DNA from 2 places in the Pseudalkalibacillus sp. JSM 102089 genome. Region 2 is predicted to be linked to the other one. Evidence: riboswitches for the same ligand, from Rfam matches in the RefSeq annotation. Region 2 holds a riboswitch; the other holds the start of a gene.
The links. A riboswitch is a leader RNA that binds a small molecule or an ion and turns the genes downstream of it on or off. The one in region 2 is predicted to bind S-adenosylmethionine.
Positions count from the first base shown of each region.

Region 1 (7,962 bases), on a different contig from region 2:
TGGCGGTTTGATGATGATGGTCATCCGCGTGAAGATTTTAATTTGAACGAACAACAATACCAGCATGCTTCTATTCTAGTGTCGGGTAAAAACTTTGGGTGTGGTTCATCAAGAGAACATGCTCCATGGGCCCTTCTGGATTATGGGTTTCGAATTGTCATTGCGACAAGCTTTGCTGATATCTTTTATAACAACTGTGTAAAAAACGGTATACTTCCTATCGCTCTTGATCAAGAAACGATCTCGGAGCTTTTTCAAAAAGCGAAGGATGGATACGAACTTAGCGTAGACCTAAGTAAACAGCAAGTAATTGATGGAGAAGGACTAAATGCGTCGTTCGAGATCGATCCTTATTGGAAAGAAATGCTGTTAAATGGATGGGATGAAGTATCTCGAACTTTATCTCTCGAAGATAAAATTAAATTATATGAAGAAAAACAACTTGTAGGAGAGTGAATGACGTTGGGAATTACCAGGAGAAATATAACGTTCATGTCGTAAAAGCAATGGAGAATTTGCTGGAAGCCGTCCACAGGACCCCGCTTCAGCAGTCGACAACGCTTAATGATTATACAAATAGAGATGTCTTCATGAAGATGGAAAACCTTCAACGAACGGGTTCCTTCAAACTTCGAGGTGCTTATAACAAAGTTGCGTCGCTAACGGATATTGAGGCAGCGCGAGGGATTGTTGCTGCATCGGCTGGAAACCATGCTCAGGGAGTGGCGCTTTCTGCTAGAGAGCGTGGAATTAAAGCTAAGATTTATATGCCCGTCCATACACCGACAAGCAAAATTGATGCGACGCGATCTTATGGAGCAGAGGTTGTTCTTGAAGGAGAATCGTATAACGAAGCGTTTAGTGGAGCGGATCGTGAGCGTGTTGAGAAAGGGGCCACATTCGTTCATGCTTTCGATGATCCTGAAGTAATGGCAGGACAGGGAACGGTTGCACTCGAAATGATGCAACAGTGTCCTGACTTAGATGCGATTCTCGTGCCTGTTGGAGGTGGAGGATTGTTAGCTGGAATGGCGATGGCGATTAAGTCGTTCTTTCCTCACGTGAAAATCATCGGGGTCCAGGCTTCTGAAGCATCTGCGACATGGAATCGATTTAAAGGTACTGGTCCTCTTGTCCTTCAATCTGTCAAATCGATTGCAGACGGTATTTCTGTGAAAGAAGCTGGAAAATTAACCTTTCCAATTATTGAAGAGCTTGTTGATGATATGCTAACCGTGTCAGAAGAAGAAATTGCTGCAGCGATTGTCTTTATGCTTGAAAGACACAAAACACTTGTAGAAGGTGCAGGTGCTGCATCGGTAGCTGCTGTCTTATGCAAGTCTAATCGTTTAGAAGGTAAGAGAATTGGTGTTGTTGTTAGTGGAGGGAATGCGGATCTTGCGAAAATATCCCTTTATAAACAACTTTCTCAACGAGCGAAAACCATCAGGCGAATAAGCTGATGGTTTTCTAATGGGGTTCAACGTATATATTTTAGATTATTCCGACTTTTTGCTCAGTAATTGACACTCATAAAGTACCATGCTAGAATTCATTTAGCACTTAACCACAGTAAAGTAATAACAACTATATATCTCTTATTCAGAGAGGTGGAGGGACTGGCCCTATGAAGCCCGGCAACCGTCAAACGACTCGTTTGAAAAGGTGCCAATTCCTGCAAAGCGATTGCTTTGAGAAATGAGAGGAAGACATCGATTTATCAAATGCCTTTCTGCTCAAAGCAGAAGGGCATTTTTTTACTTTACTATACAAAGTGATAAGCGAATTAGGTTTCTAAGTGCATAGAAATAAAGAACAAAGGCATGGGACTTAAGTCCTGTTTCAGGTAGCTGATCATGCAAATGCATAAAGGATGTGAGACATGTGATTGAGCTTAAAGGCATTAATAAGACCTTCTTTTCGAAATCCGGGAAGGTGGAAGCCGTTAAGGATGTTAACCTTGAAGTCAAAAAAGGCGAAATATTTGGTGTTATTGGCTACAGTGGTGCTGGGAAAAGTACGCTAATTCGAATGCTTAACCTTCTTGAGAGACCTACTGATGGGACAGTCACAGTGGCTGGTAATAATCTATCTTCTCTTAAGGGAAAAGATCTTCGTGCAGCAAGACAGGAAATTGGAATGATTTTCCAGCATTTTAATATTCTCTGGTCAAGAACGGTACGTGATAACATCGCGTTCCCTCTTGAAATATCAGGTGTTCCGAAAGAAAAGAGAATGAAGCGTGTTGATGAATTAATTAAACTTGTTGGACTCGAAGGTAGAGAAGGAGCTTATCCTTCACAACTAAGTGGTGGACAAAAGCAGCGAGTGGGTATTGCGAGAGCACTTGCTAATAATCCAAAGGTTTTGCTTTGTGATGAAGCTACTTCTGCTTTAGATCCTAAAACGACGGATAGCATTCTGGAACTTCTGACTGAAATTAATCACAAGCTTGGCCTTACGATTGTCCTTATCACGCATGAAATGCACGTCATACGAAAAATTTGCCATCGTGTAGCCGTGATGGAGAATGGACGAGTAGTGGAGAATGGTTCTGTCCTTGAAGTTTTCCACCATCCGCAGGAAGAGATTACGAAAGACTTTGTTAATCAGCTAAGCGAGCCTGAAGAAATGAAGGAATCGATTGCACATCTGGCAACGAGTCAGGATGGAGAACTTGTTCAGTTTACCTTTGTGAAAGGAAAAACAGGTTCACCACTTGTGACAGAGTTGATTCGTAAATTTGATGTAGAAGTCAACATTATTCAAGGGAAGATTTCTCATACACAGGATGGTCCTTATGGAAAACTTTCTGTGTTCCTTAAAGGGGAACCAGCTGTGGTAGAAATGGCCTTGAATTATGTGCAAGCCCAAGGTGTTAAAGCGGAGGTGATTACGAATGACTGAATCGTTATTTCCTAACGTCAGGTGGGAATCTATGTGGGAAGCCACTCTACAAACAGCGTACATGACGGCAATTTCGGTGCTGGCAACGTTTATTCTCGGAATCCTCCTTGGATTATTGTTGTTTCTAACAGGTAGAGGGAACATATGGGAAAACAAATTTGTGAATAGTATTATTGCCGGAGTCGTGAACTTATTTCGCTCCATACCATTTATTATTTTGATTATCTTGCTTATCCCTCTTTCGGTTTACATTATAGGGACAATGCTAGGTGCTAATGCTGCCCTTCCAGCCCTTATTGCAGGAGCGGCGCCATTTTATGCGAGAATGGTTGAAATTGCTTTACGTGAAGTGGATAAAGGGGTCATTGAAGCTTCTCAGTCAATGGGAGCATCCAATGGTTCGATTATTTTTAAAGTGCTTCTACCAGAAGCAATGCCAGCCCTTATTTCAGGGATTACTGTGACGGCGATAGCTCTTGTAAGCTACACCGCTATGGCTGGTGTCGTAGGCGCAGGGGGTCTCGGAAACCTCGCTTATCTTGAAGGTTTCCAACGGAACAATCCTGACGTGACACTTGTTGCAACAGTATTGATATTAGTAATTGTTGCGATTCTTCAGGTTTGTGGAGACGTTGCAACACGAGTAATAGATAAAAGATAATAAGGAGAAAAGGAGAGGTTATGATGAAAAAGTTTTTATCGCTAATAACAGTTCTTGCTCTTGCGGTTCTTGCTGCATGTGGCAACAATGGCGGAAACAGCGAAGGTTCTGGTGACGGTGGAGATTCGAAGAAAATCGTAGTAGGTGCATCAAACATTCCCCATGCTGAAATTCTTGAAGAAGCTAAGCCGATGTTAGAGGAAAAAGGAATAGAGCTTGAAATTAAAACATTCCAGGATTACATTCTACCTAATAAGACGCTTGCAAATGGTGAATTAGATGCAAACTACTTCCAAACAATACCTTATATGGACTTGCAAATGGAAGAAAACGATAATTATGACTTCGTGAACGCTGGAGGCATTCATATCGAGCCAATCGGTGTTTACTCTCAGGATTACAAGAGCTTAGATGAGCTTCCTGATGGTGCTCAAATCATAATGAGTAACTCTGTTTCTGACCATGGACGTATGCTGTCATTACTTGAAGCACAGGGCCTTATCACATTAAAAGAAGGTGTAAAGGCTTCAGATGCAACAGTTGAAGATATTGCTGAAAACCCTAAGAATATTGATTTCAAAACAGATGTTGAGGCTTCACTGCTTCCACAGATTTACCAGCAAGGTGAAGGTGATGCAGTGATGATCAATACAAACTATGCGATTGATGCAGGACTTAATCCTCAAGAGGATGCCATTGCACTTGAAAATTCAGACTCACCATATGTGAATGTGATTACAGTAAACAAAGGTGACGAAGACAATGAAGCGATCCAGGCGTTAGTAGAAGTTCTTCATTCTGATGAAATTCAAAGCTTTATTGAAGAAGAATACGATGGCGCTGTTGTACCAGTAGACAAATAAGAAAGAAAAAAGGTTCTCCGTCATTTCGCGGAGAACCTTTTTTTACTCATTTTAATGTTGGAAAACTGGCTTCATCGCTTCTTTTAACGTTTTTGCAGAATGGTGCAATTGATCTAGCTCGGTTTGATCAAGGTCAAGTTCAATAATTTCACGAATGCCGTTGTTATTCACAATTGCGGGAACTCCGATATACAAATCATCTAAACCATACTCGCCTTCAAGTAACGTAGAGATGGTAAGAATAGAGTTTTCATTTCGTATAATCGCTCTTGTTAACCGTACGAGGCCCATTGCGATACCGTAGTATGTTGCTCCCTTACGATTAATGATATGATAAGCAGCATCGCGAACATTGACGAAAAGCGCATCAAGATCTTCTTTAGCCTCTGGTCTATCTTTAATAAGAGACATGATTGGTCGACTACCGATTGTAGCATGACTCCAGACAGGAAGTTCAGTATCACCATGTTCTCCAAGAATATAACCATGTACATTTCTAGAATCTACATTGAAATAGTCGCTCAGTAAATAACGGAATCGTGCAGTATCGAGAATCGTACCTGAGCCGATAACCCGTTCTTTAGGCAAGCCTGAGAACTTCCATGTCGCATAAGTAAGTACGTCTACAGGATTCGTTGCAACGATAAAAATACCATCAAATCCGCTTCCCATAACGCTTGAAACGATTTTTTTAAAGATCGCTGTGTTTTTATCAATAAGGTCTAAGCGTGTTTCACCTGGTGCCTGATTTGCACCCGCTGCGATAACGACAATATCTGCGTCTTTGCAATCGGTATAGTCCCCCGCCCAAATTTTCATTGGAGCGCCAAAAGGAAGGCCGTGATTTAAGTCTCTTGCTTCCCCTTCCGCTTTTTCTTTATTTACATCGATAAGTACAAGTTCGTTTACTAGTTCTTGATTCAATAACGAGAAGGCATAGCTTGTCCCTACGAATCCAGTGCCAATTAATGCTACGCGCGTTGTTTTTCCTTCATACATCATCTTCACCTCTGCTAGTAGATATTGTCTTCATAAGCATCATACCGTATCCCTTTACTTATTATTGTGACATACATCACATGTAAACGCACTCATCCAAAAACAATTTAAAGAAAATGATGGATAGCTTTGTTACCCAATTCTCATACTAGTACGGATGATATCGAATAAAGGAGGCCTGTGTCTTGAAACAGGAACAGGAATTTAACAACTTCGCAGAAGCGGCGCTACATGATTATAAAGAAGGATTAGGAATGTTTACAGAGAAAATGCCGCAGTTAGCTAAGAAGTATTCGGCATTTACTGAAGCGTGTTTTAAAGATGGGGAAGTGAGTCAAAAAGAGAAACAAATGATTGCTCTCGGAATATCTATTTTTTCACAAGATGAATATTGCATTATCTACCATACGAAAGGGTGTCTTGACCAAGGATGTTCTGAACAAGAAATACTTGAAACGGTAGGGGTGACAGCTGCATTTGGTGGTGGCGCAGCGATGAGTCAGGCCGTTACTCTCGTACAGGAGTGTATGAAGGATTTGAACCAACCGAAGCATTAATGAAATCGTGTTTCTACTATTTAAATAGTGTATTGTGTCGAAGGGGTGAAATAGAGTGGATATGGGAGGAAAAGTAAGAATGAATGTTTTTTAACTATTCAGAACTTCTTTCACCACTCCGGAAACCCCCTCAACCCTTAAAATGCTGTTTGTAGCTACTAATGTAACGTGGTAAAGTAATTTTTGTAAGTAAAACGATATTGAAAGGATTGATTCATTATTAGCCCCATGCGGTTAAACCACACACCTGAAATGGAAAAGGCGATGTACCAGTCTCACGGAGTTGGCTATGCGGAGTATAGTCGTAATTTCAATAAACGAATGCAAGTCGAGCGAGAGCGTGAGCTGGATCACCGTCGGAGTCTCAAAATGGTTAGTGAATTCGACCGTAAACTATCTAGATGAATCAGCATCCAAAATAACCATGATATACGAAAAACCAGTCTTACGACTGGTTTTTTTGTATGAAGATAATCACGTGTATTCGTTGTAGCTGTGGTGATTAAATGGTAGGCTTAGAAAGGTATGCAACGAAAAAATAAACGATTCATTCTCAATTTGAATAGCAAGCTATACCTTGGCTAACGCTAGAAAGTATGAGTCTTGCGTTCCTTGATATTAGTTTGGATTTGTTATAAAATAAGAATGAAAATAGATTGAGAATGACTCAGCACACATTCCTTGACATACACCTTATAGGTACTACAATAAGGAAGGAATAGTATAAACGTTATTGGAGGTATTCACAAATGGCAGCATCAACTCTAAAGATTGAGAATCTTCATGTTTCCATTGAGGGAAAAGAGATTATCAAAGGATTGAACCTTGAAATAAATGGTGGAGAAATTCACGCAGTAATGGGGCCGAACGGTACAGGTAAATCTACCCTTGCTTCAGCAATTATGGGCCATCCGAAATACGAAATCACTGAAGGCAGTGTCTTCCTTGATAATGAAGATGTACTTGAAATGGAAGTTGATGAGCGTGCAAAAGCTGGACTCTTCCTTGCAATGCAGTATCCAAGTGAAGTAAGTGGCGTAACAAACGCTGATTTCCTTCGTTCTGCAATCAATGCTCGTCGCGAAGAAGGCGATGAAATTTCTCTAATGAAATTCATCAAAAAGCTAGACGGTAAAATGGCTGAACTTGATATGGGTGAAGAATTTGCACAGCGTTACCTTAACGAAGGTTTCTCTGGTGGTGAAAAGAAACGTAACGAAATTCTTCAGCTTATGATGCTTGAACCAAAAATCGCTGTTCTGGATGAAATTGACTCCGGTCTAGATATCGATGCGCTTAAAGTTGTTTCTAAAGGTGTTAATGCTATGCGCAATGAGAGTTTCGGTTGCTTAATTATCACTCACTATCAGCGTCTATTGAATTACATTACACCTGACAAAGTACACGTTATGATGCAGGGTCGTATTGTGAAATCTGGCGGCGCAGAACTAGCACAGCGTCTTGAAGAAGAAGGTTATGATTGGATTAAAGAAGAACTCGGTATTAAAGACGAAACAGTTGGTCAAGAAGCGTAAGCAGTAAGGAGGATGACAATGTCAGTGGATACGAAAATTGCATTCGATCAAGAATACATTAAAGCTTATTCAGAAAAGCGTCAGGAGCCGAAATGGATGGCTTCCCTTCGTTTAAAGGCGTTAGAGAAGTCAGAAAGTCTTCCAATGCCAAAACCTGATAAAACAAAAATTGATAAGTGGAATTTCACTTCATTTAAACATGATGTAGCAGGAGAAGCGATTTCATCACTTGATGATCTTCCTGAAGATGTGCGCGATCTTGTTGCTAAAGATCAACAGTCAGGGAATCTTCTTGTGCACCGTAACTCAACACCCGTTTTCAGTCAGCTATCGAATGAGCTGAAAGAACAAGGTGTGATTTTCACAGATATTCAAACTGCTCTACAAAATCACGGAGATCTTGTAGAGAAGTATTTCATGAAAGACGTTATGAAGGTTGA
Region 1 is NZ_JBEWYW010000009.1:70,437-78,398, forward strand. Features, by position in the region: gene leuD (3-isopropylmalate dehydratase small subunit) at 1-456, shown strand, start outside; gene ilvA (threonine ammonia-lyase) at 453-1,463, shown strand; SAM riboswitch class I at 1,596-1,705, shown strand; gene ABVF21_RS17435 (methionine ABC transporter ATP-binding protein) at 1,885-2,907, shown strand; gene ABVF21_RS17440 (methionine ABC transporter permease) at 2,900-3,568, shown strand; gene ABVF21_RS17445 (MetQ/NlpA family ABC transporter substrate-binding protein) at 3,592-4,431, shown strand; gene ABVF21_RS17450 (L-lactate dehydrogenase) at 4,483-5,433, opposite strand; gene ABVF21_RS17455 (carboxymuconolactone decarboxylase family protein) at 5,685-5,987, shown strand; gene sufC (Fe-S cluster assembly ATPase SufC) at 6,737-7,522, shown strand; gene sufD (Fe-S cluster assembly protein SufD) at 7,541-7,962, shown strand, end outside.
Region 1: it holds a riboswitch for S-adenosylmethionine, as region 2 does, so the genes downstream of both, ABVF21_RS17435 (methionine ABC transporter ATP-binding protein) here and ABVF21_RS11915 (YezD family protein) in region 2, are expected to answer to the same signal.

Region 2 (7,962 bases):
AAATTGACTAAAGATTCTCTGGGCATCATAAGTGCCATAGTAATCACCTACTCCGGCATGATCTCTCCCCACAATAAAATGTGTGCATCCAAAGTTTTTTCGAACAAGCGCATGAAAGATTGCCTCTCTTGGCCCTGCATACCGCATAGCAGCAGGGAAGACACCAAGATGCACACGATCTTCAGGGTAATAGTTCTTAAGTAGAACTTCATAGCTTTCCATTCGAATTTCTGCTGGTATATCATCTGATTTGGTTTCACCTACAAGAGGATTCAAGAACAAGCCATCCACTGTTTCAAGTGCGGTCTTTTGAATATACTCATGCGCTCGATGAACTGGATTTCTTGTTTGAAATCCTACAACTTTCTTCCAGCCCTGACGTTCAAAATAATCTCTTGTTTCAGATGGATCATAATGATAGCGGTCAAACTTGCCTTTTTCGGTTCTTTTAATAAGTGTAATTGGTCCACCAATGTAAACATCTGGTCTATCGTAAAATTTTTTCACTCCTGGATGTTCACTGTCCTCTGTTAAATACACGTGGCGCGCCTCCACTCCCTTATCAGGAGTATATTTGGATTCCACTTCTATTGTGCCGTACACAGTCCCATTATTAGTTAACTTCACTTTATCACCAATTACGATCTCAGCAGCTCGTTCGTGCGTAACTGGCAACGTAATAGGAATGCTCCATGGCAACCCGCTTTCTAATTTGAGGTGATGAACGACTGACGTATACTCATTTTCATTAAGAAAACCAGTTAACGGACTATACGCTCCAGTTCCGATTAATTCCAGATCACTTAACGCAGTAGTGTCTAGCTCAATTTCTTGAATAATCCCATCAATTTCAGTATTAGGTTTGTAACGGTTAATCAATGTTCCTCCATGCGCGTTAATTGTTGCCATCTTAATCCCTCCAAATTGAATTTATTATAAGCTTCCTTCGTCTTGTAATGTCCCCTTTTGAGAGCGAATCGATCGAATTAAACTTCCTGACCCAAGCGTCGCTAGAATAACGCTGCCAATTGCAATTAATGTATATAAATCACTTTCTAAAAAAAGTTTGATCATACTATAAGAAATAACTAAAGAAAAAACCGGTGAAACTGCCCAAACTTTAATCATTCGCGTAATGACATCTTTCTGCCAAAGCTGAAATCCATCTTTAGCCGTTCCAATACCAATGATCGATGAGGTGGTAATCTGGGTAAGCGGCACCGGAATCCCAAATAAGGAAGCTCCAATCACAAGTCCAGCGCTCGTACCTGATATAGCACAACCTTCACCAAGTGAAAACTTTGTGATGCGATAACCATTCGTTTCAATAACACGTTTACCAAATACTAAAGCACCTAAAGCAACAAAAGCTCCCCCAAGAAATGCCCCGTGAGAAAGGGATAAAACACCCGCTCCAACTAGCGGTCCAATCGCATTTGCGACGTTATTCATTCCTGCTGAAAAAGCTTCTAGAAAACCGGCTACAATTAAAAAAATGGTGAGTGGCTTTTGCCAATTTGAAGTAAGTTTGATTCTTTGTTTTAAAAGACCTAAAAATTTCCCCACACTGAGAGCTGTAGCAAAAGCAATAACTGGTATAACGATCCACAACAACATAATGAACATCACATTCTGAAAGTACAAAGCACGGTAAGCAATACCAACTCCTACCACTGCGCCCACAGTAACTTCACTTGTTGATAATGGAATCCCCATCATATTTGCTAGAAAGAGCGCTGTTGTAGCTGAAATGAAAATAATCAAGATAACCTTTAGACTGAGTACGGAAGAAGGTATAATGCCACTCCCCATTGTTTTAATAACATTACCTCCACCTAATGTGGCACCACCAACAATCCCAATCGCACAAACACTCAGTGCTACACTTCTTCTTTTAATCGCTCCAGCCCCGTAAGCCACTCCCATCGATGCCGCAGCTCCACTAGCGCCAATATTCATAGCAAAAAAGAGAGCCACCGTAATAACTAAGGTTGTCATGACCGTCACCGATTTGGTGCTGAATCAAGATGCAAGCCGCATTCCGTTTTTTCCTGATTTGCCCATCTCCCAGCTCTAGAATCACTACCTTCCAATACGCTTTCAGTGCATACCGCACATCCTATACTTGGGTAGCCTTTATTATGCAGGGGATTGTATGGTAAATCCTTTTCGTACACGTACCTCCAAACATCTTTCCATGTCCAATGAATAAGTGGACAAACCTTAATCGCCTGAAACTTATCATCTCTATTGAAATAATTTGTCTTTTGTCTGAGTGGCGACTGCTCTCTCCTTAACCCTGAGATCCAGGCACTTACATGATCTAATTCTTCATGCAATGGTATGATCTTTCTCAAATTGCAGCACTGTCCCGGGTCTCGCTCCCATAGAGCATCTCCTTTACTTAATGCCTGTTCCTCGACCGACTCCTTTGGTTGCTTTAACTTAATATTTAGAGATGGATATTTGGCTTTTACTTTATTAATTAGCTCATAAGTCTCATCAAAATGGAGACCTGTATCCAGAAAAACAATTTTCGCGTTCTGGTTTATTCGGGAAATCAAATCAATTAGAACGACACCCTCAACACCGAAACTACAAGCATATACAATATCATCTTGGTAAATTTGATACGCCCGCTTCAGAACTTCAAGAGCCCCTTTCGTTTCTGATTCAACGTTGAATTCAGGTTCCTTTCCCGACCAATTATCATAGAACCAATTCATTTCTAACCCTCCCAATTCCGATCAAGGAAATATATTTTAAAGTTTAAAAAAAGAGGCGATTCTAACCTTTAGGGTTAGAATCGCCTCTAGTTTCTCTAGTCAGCGCCAATATTAAAGTCGTTCTTTTTCTTTTCTTTCAAGTTGAACAACTTTCCCATCTTGAACAACAAGCGTAATTGATCCAAATTTCAACGAACTTAGCATTCGTTCTATGCGTACAGCAACGTCTGAAAAATTCTGGTCTTTCGTTCCCATCATGCAACCTCCCTTTGTCGTAATAATCATGAGGAGAAGCTTATAAATGAAAAAAGCCTTCCCAAATTGGAAAGACAGATCAGGTTACCTTAATTCACCTTATCTTCCAAAATGGACTCCATTTTGCTGGAAGTAGCACCTTGCCAATCAGGCAGGTTGCTGGACGTCAACGGGCCAGTCCCTCGGTCTCTCTTGATAAGTTATTTTCTAAATCTTAACTATTATCTAACAACATGTCAACCCTAGTTTAGAGATCGGGATAAAGGGATTAGAAAAGAATATGAAAAAATCCCCGAATCTATGACTCGGGGACCATTTTAAATTGGATGGCGTTTACTTTCTTCTTTTTTCTCTTCTATTAATATACGCGTACCATCTACAGACGTAATAACTACTGCCGTATCCTTATCGATCCAACTTCCAACAGAAATGGCGCTATACTTTTTCTCATTGACTTGTATTGTTCCACTTGGTCGAAATGGAGTAATTGTCATAGCCGATTCTCCAACTAAACTCTTATACTCAGAGTTCATGGAATTATACCCCATTTCACTGCTTAACCGATCCTTTAACGTCATTTTCGTCCACATAGAGCGTGCGGGGAAAACACGCAAAAACAGGAATGAAGCAGCTGTACCAATTAAAAAACCACTTGAAACGAGAAGTCCATAAAGGAAAGTTGGAGAAGGAATGGCCACGGCTGTAACCATCATAATTAATCCAATCAAACCAAATGTACCATCGTTGAGTAATTTCCCATCAAGAATAACTAAGCCTAAACCAACAGCAAACACAAGTCCCATCCAGAGAATTGATGATAAAGAAGTAAGATGGAAACTAAAATAAAATGTGAGCAATAGTATTCCGATCAATCCAAAAATACCTTTTACACGAACAAGTAACTCAGCAAACAAGAATAGCACGCTAAGTAAGACGATAAGAAAGCCAACTGCTGGCAAAGATAGAATTTCCATCCTCGCTCCCTCCTTTTCCTTCTTCTCTTATACGTTCAAAAGGGAAGAAAGTTTCAGTCACTTGTCACTTTACGATTGAAATACCCCTTTTATTCCATCAATAATCGCAATAAAGAAATCAATGATTTTTTGAATAAATGACTGTGTCTCGTCTTTATTTAAAAAATCGTCTAGATTTTCTCTCGCGTTCTGCAACTGACTTTTCATTTGATCCCAATCAATATCAAGATTTTTCATTCGATTAAACAGTTCAACAAGACCATCCAACTCATCTTGAGTCAATTCAATGCCTGAATCGTTAGCAATTTGCTTGATAACTGTTCTTAAGTCATCTTCCGTCTCGGGTGGGTTTGTAGCAATTTCATCCTTAATCTTAGTCATTAGCTCCGTTGCTTTATCTGCGCCAATACTATCGCTCAATTTTGCAGTAGTGACGAGCTCTTCATTTGCTACTTGTTTTTGCTCCTCAGGTATCACTTCATCTGTGCTTAATTCATAAGCTTTGATTAAACCAGTTAATGCGGCCGTACCTGAAACCTCCATTGGTGCTGTCACATAAACATCAGCATCTTTTACTCCAGCTGTTATTAAAGCATTTGCGTACATTTCATCTGTTACCCAATTAATATTTTTTGTGTCAACGCTTAAACCAGCATCTTTTTCACCAATGGTTATGGAAGAAGAAGATAAGGCGCGGGTACCGATTAGCGCTTTACTTATATAATTCCCAAGATATTTATGCTCTTCTTCATTTGATACCGTTACCGTCATTGCATTTTCCGGAGCTTCCATTTCATCAACTAGCTTCTGTTTTTGCTCTTCAGATAGATCTTCACCAAGTGTAACGATAACATCTCCGACGCTCGCATCCGCTTGTACCACCATAGGAATAATAGACATCATTAACACCATCGACAATAAAAACGGCAATCCTTTTTTAAGCATGTTTTTGGTCTCCTTTTAACGTGAGGCTCTAATGAAGAGTAACTCAGTTAATCTCCCCATCTCTTAGTATTCTACTCGACACTCGATCGAAAGAAAAGATAATTCACTAGGAAATCTGTCATATCATGGAAGGACAAGCATATCGTAGTACAAAGGAAATCATTCTGAAGGAGTTGCGAGAGATGCGAAAACTATTGTTAAGTTCCCTATTTCTGCTTGTCCTTCATACAACTTATTATGATTTAACAACAGGAACCCTTACAAATAACAGAGCTATTTCAGAAGTATCAGAAGCAGTCGAAGTAGTGTCACCTGAAAAAAACTCTCCCTATGTGGTTTATAAAATAAATGCTGGCGATACTGTTCTTTCTTTAGTAGAAAAAGCGAACGGCTCAATACCGGTTCCGATTGAAACGGTCGTTCACGATTTTGAAACATTAAATAAAATTCATCCAACTCTTATACAAATTGGGAAAGAATATAGGATACCTACTTATGACCAAACATCTGCTCAATGATTATTTCTTGTCAATAGCTCTCTAAAGTTGCTACAATGGGATAGTATTACAGATGAGTCTTATTCCCTACAAGGGAGTATATAAAAGCGATCTAAATCATGAGGTAAGCAATCCTACATGTAAAAGGAGCGATTTTCGCATGAATGAAATTACCCACCGTAGTCAAACTAGACCTGTTAAAGTAGGTCCTTTAACAATAGGCGGTAACGATGAAGTTATTATTCAAAGTATGACAACAACCAAAACTCACGATGTGGAAGCAACAGTTGCTGAAATCAATCGTCTTGAAGAAGCTGGTTGTCAGATTGTACGAGTAGCTTGTCCAGATGACAGGGCAGCAGATGCAATCCCTGAAATCAAAAAGAGGATTAATATCCCTCTTGTCGTTGATATTCACTTTAACTATAAGCTAGCACTAAAAGCTATTGAAGGTGGAGCAGACAAGATACGTATTAACCCTGGTAATATTGGACGTCGCGAAAAAGTGGAAGCTGTCGTAAAAGCAGCCAAAGCAAAAGGCATTCCGATTCGCATTGGCGTTAATGCTGGTTCACTTGAGCGAAAAATCCTTGAAAAATACGGCTATCCTACAGCTGAGGGAATGCTAGAAAGTGCCCTCCACCATATTAAAATTCTTGAAGACCTTGATTTCTACGATATCATCGTCTCCATGAAAGCTTCCGATGTTAACCTTGCAACTGAAGCATATGAACTGGCAGCACGTTCTTTTAATTACCCACTGCATCTCGGAATTACAGAGTCAGGGACTCTATTTGCAGGTACAGTTAAAAGCGCAGCCGGTCTTGGTGTTATTCTTTCAAAAGGAATCGGAAATACGGCGCGTATTTCTCTTAGTGCGGATCCGGTTGAAGAAGTAAAAGTAGCTAGAGAGCTTCTTAAATCATTTGGACTTGCAGCGAATGCAGCCACATTAATTTCTTGTCCAACTTGTGGGCGTATCGAAATTGACCTTATTTCAATCGCAAATGAAGTCGAAGAGTACATTTCAACAATCAAAGCACCTATTAAAGTAGCCGTGCTTGGATGTGCAGTGAATGGTCCAGGTGAAGCGCGTGAAGCTGATATCGGTATTGCAGGTGCACGTGGTGAAGGTCTCCTCTTCCGACATGGTGAAATTATCCGTAAAGTTCCTGAGGAAACCATGGTAGAAGAGTTGAAAAAAGAAGTCGACAAAATAGCAGAAGAACATTACAAGAAAATGGCAGAAGAAAAAGAGAAAGCTGAAGCTAACTCTTAATTCTTTTTCTTGATCAAAGAAGAAAAGCCAGGCACTTTTAAAGTGCCTGGCTTTTCTATTAAGGTTTTCAACTAAAAGAACGGTGCGAAGAATAAGCTGATGATCATTGAAGCGGCACCAACACCAATCGCCCATGATCCGAGCGTTGTTAGTCCCTTTCTCCTAGCAACAAATCCTACGACGATTCCCGCTGCTCCAAGAATGACGGGAAGTATGAACAAGGAAATAACCGATAAAGCAAGAGCAGCTACACCCACTCCCACTCCTGTTCGATCCTGTTCCTGTCTTTTAGCTTCAAAGTGTTCATGATGCTCCTCAGCAGTTGGACGTTCATTTTCAGGCGACTGTAAATAAGGACGGTCTAATACACCAGGGGCTACTTCAGCTGCAGCTTCCTCAAGATATTCCTCTTCCGATTCGCTGCGAACTTCGCGCTCCTCGATAAAGTCCAGATCGTCATCATGTCTGTCTTCTGTCATATACATCCCTCACTTTACCTTGTTGTGGAGCATGATTAGTATTTGTCAGTGAGTGTAAGAATATGTTCGTTCAATCAGTAAGATAATCCCAATTCCTTCTTATTGCCTTTCTTTTCTATGATATGATGAAAAGAGAGCAAATCAAAAAGGAGTTTTATTATGACGATCAAAAGACTCGGACTTGATATTGATGGAACTGTAACAAGTCCTAAAACCTTTCTTCCTTATTTAAATTCTTCATTTAATAAACAATTATCATTACATGATATCACTCAGTACAATCTCGCTAACCTTCTCGGCATTCCTCAAAAAAAGTTTTTTGAGTGGTTAAAAACAAATGAAGAAAAAATTTACGCAAATGCCCTTATCGCGGATCAAGCTCATCCTATCCTAGAAGAATGGAAATTGGATTATGAACTTTTCTACATTAGTGCAAGAGGGGATCATTTACTCAACACAACAAAAGACTGGTTTACATCAAATGGCGTCCCTTATCATCATATCGAACTTATTGGAAAACATGATAAAATTGATTCCATTAAAGAACATAGCGTTGACGTTTTTTTTGAGGATAAATACGATAATGCATGTGCGATTGCAGAGGAATGTGAGATCCCAGTGATCCTTTTTGACACTCCATACAACCAAGGAACAGTGCCTTCTAATGTATCTCGATTGGAAACATGGCCAGAAGCTCAACAGTGGCTTAAGCACCATAATAAAAGCGGAAGAGCATAATTATGCTCTTCCGCTTTTAGGCATACGCCTGACATGCAACACAACGACCGTACACTTCAAATTTATGTC
Region 2 is NZ_JBEWYW010000004.1:245,675-253,636, reverse strand. Features, by position in the region: gene sat (sulfate adenylyltransferase) at 1-909, opposite strand, end outside; gene ABVF21_RS11925 (inorganic phosphate transporter) at 934-1,998, opposite strand; gene ABVF21_RS11920 (phosphoadenylyl-sulfate reductase) at 2,004-2,726, opposite strand; gene ABVF21_RS11915 (YezD family protein) at 2,838-2,981, opposite strand; SAM riboswitch class I at 3,078-3,183, opposite strand; gene ABVF21_RS11910 (NfeD family protein) at 3,299-3,955, opposite strand; gene ABVF21_RS11905 (DUF1002 domain-containing protein) at 4,025-4,900, opposite strand; gene ABVF21_RS11900 (hypothetical protein) at 5,083-5,418, shown strand; gene ispG (flavodoxin-dependent (E)-4-hydroxy-3-methylbut-2-enyl-diphosphate synthase) at 5,558-6,676, shown strand; gene ABVF21_RS11890 (hypothetical protein) at 6,748-7,155, opposite strand; gene ABVF21_RS11885 (hypothetical protein) at 7,315-7,893, shown strand; gene ABVF21_RS11880 (Fur family transcriptional regulator) at 7,910-7,962, opposite strand, start outside.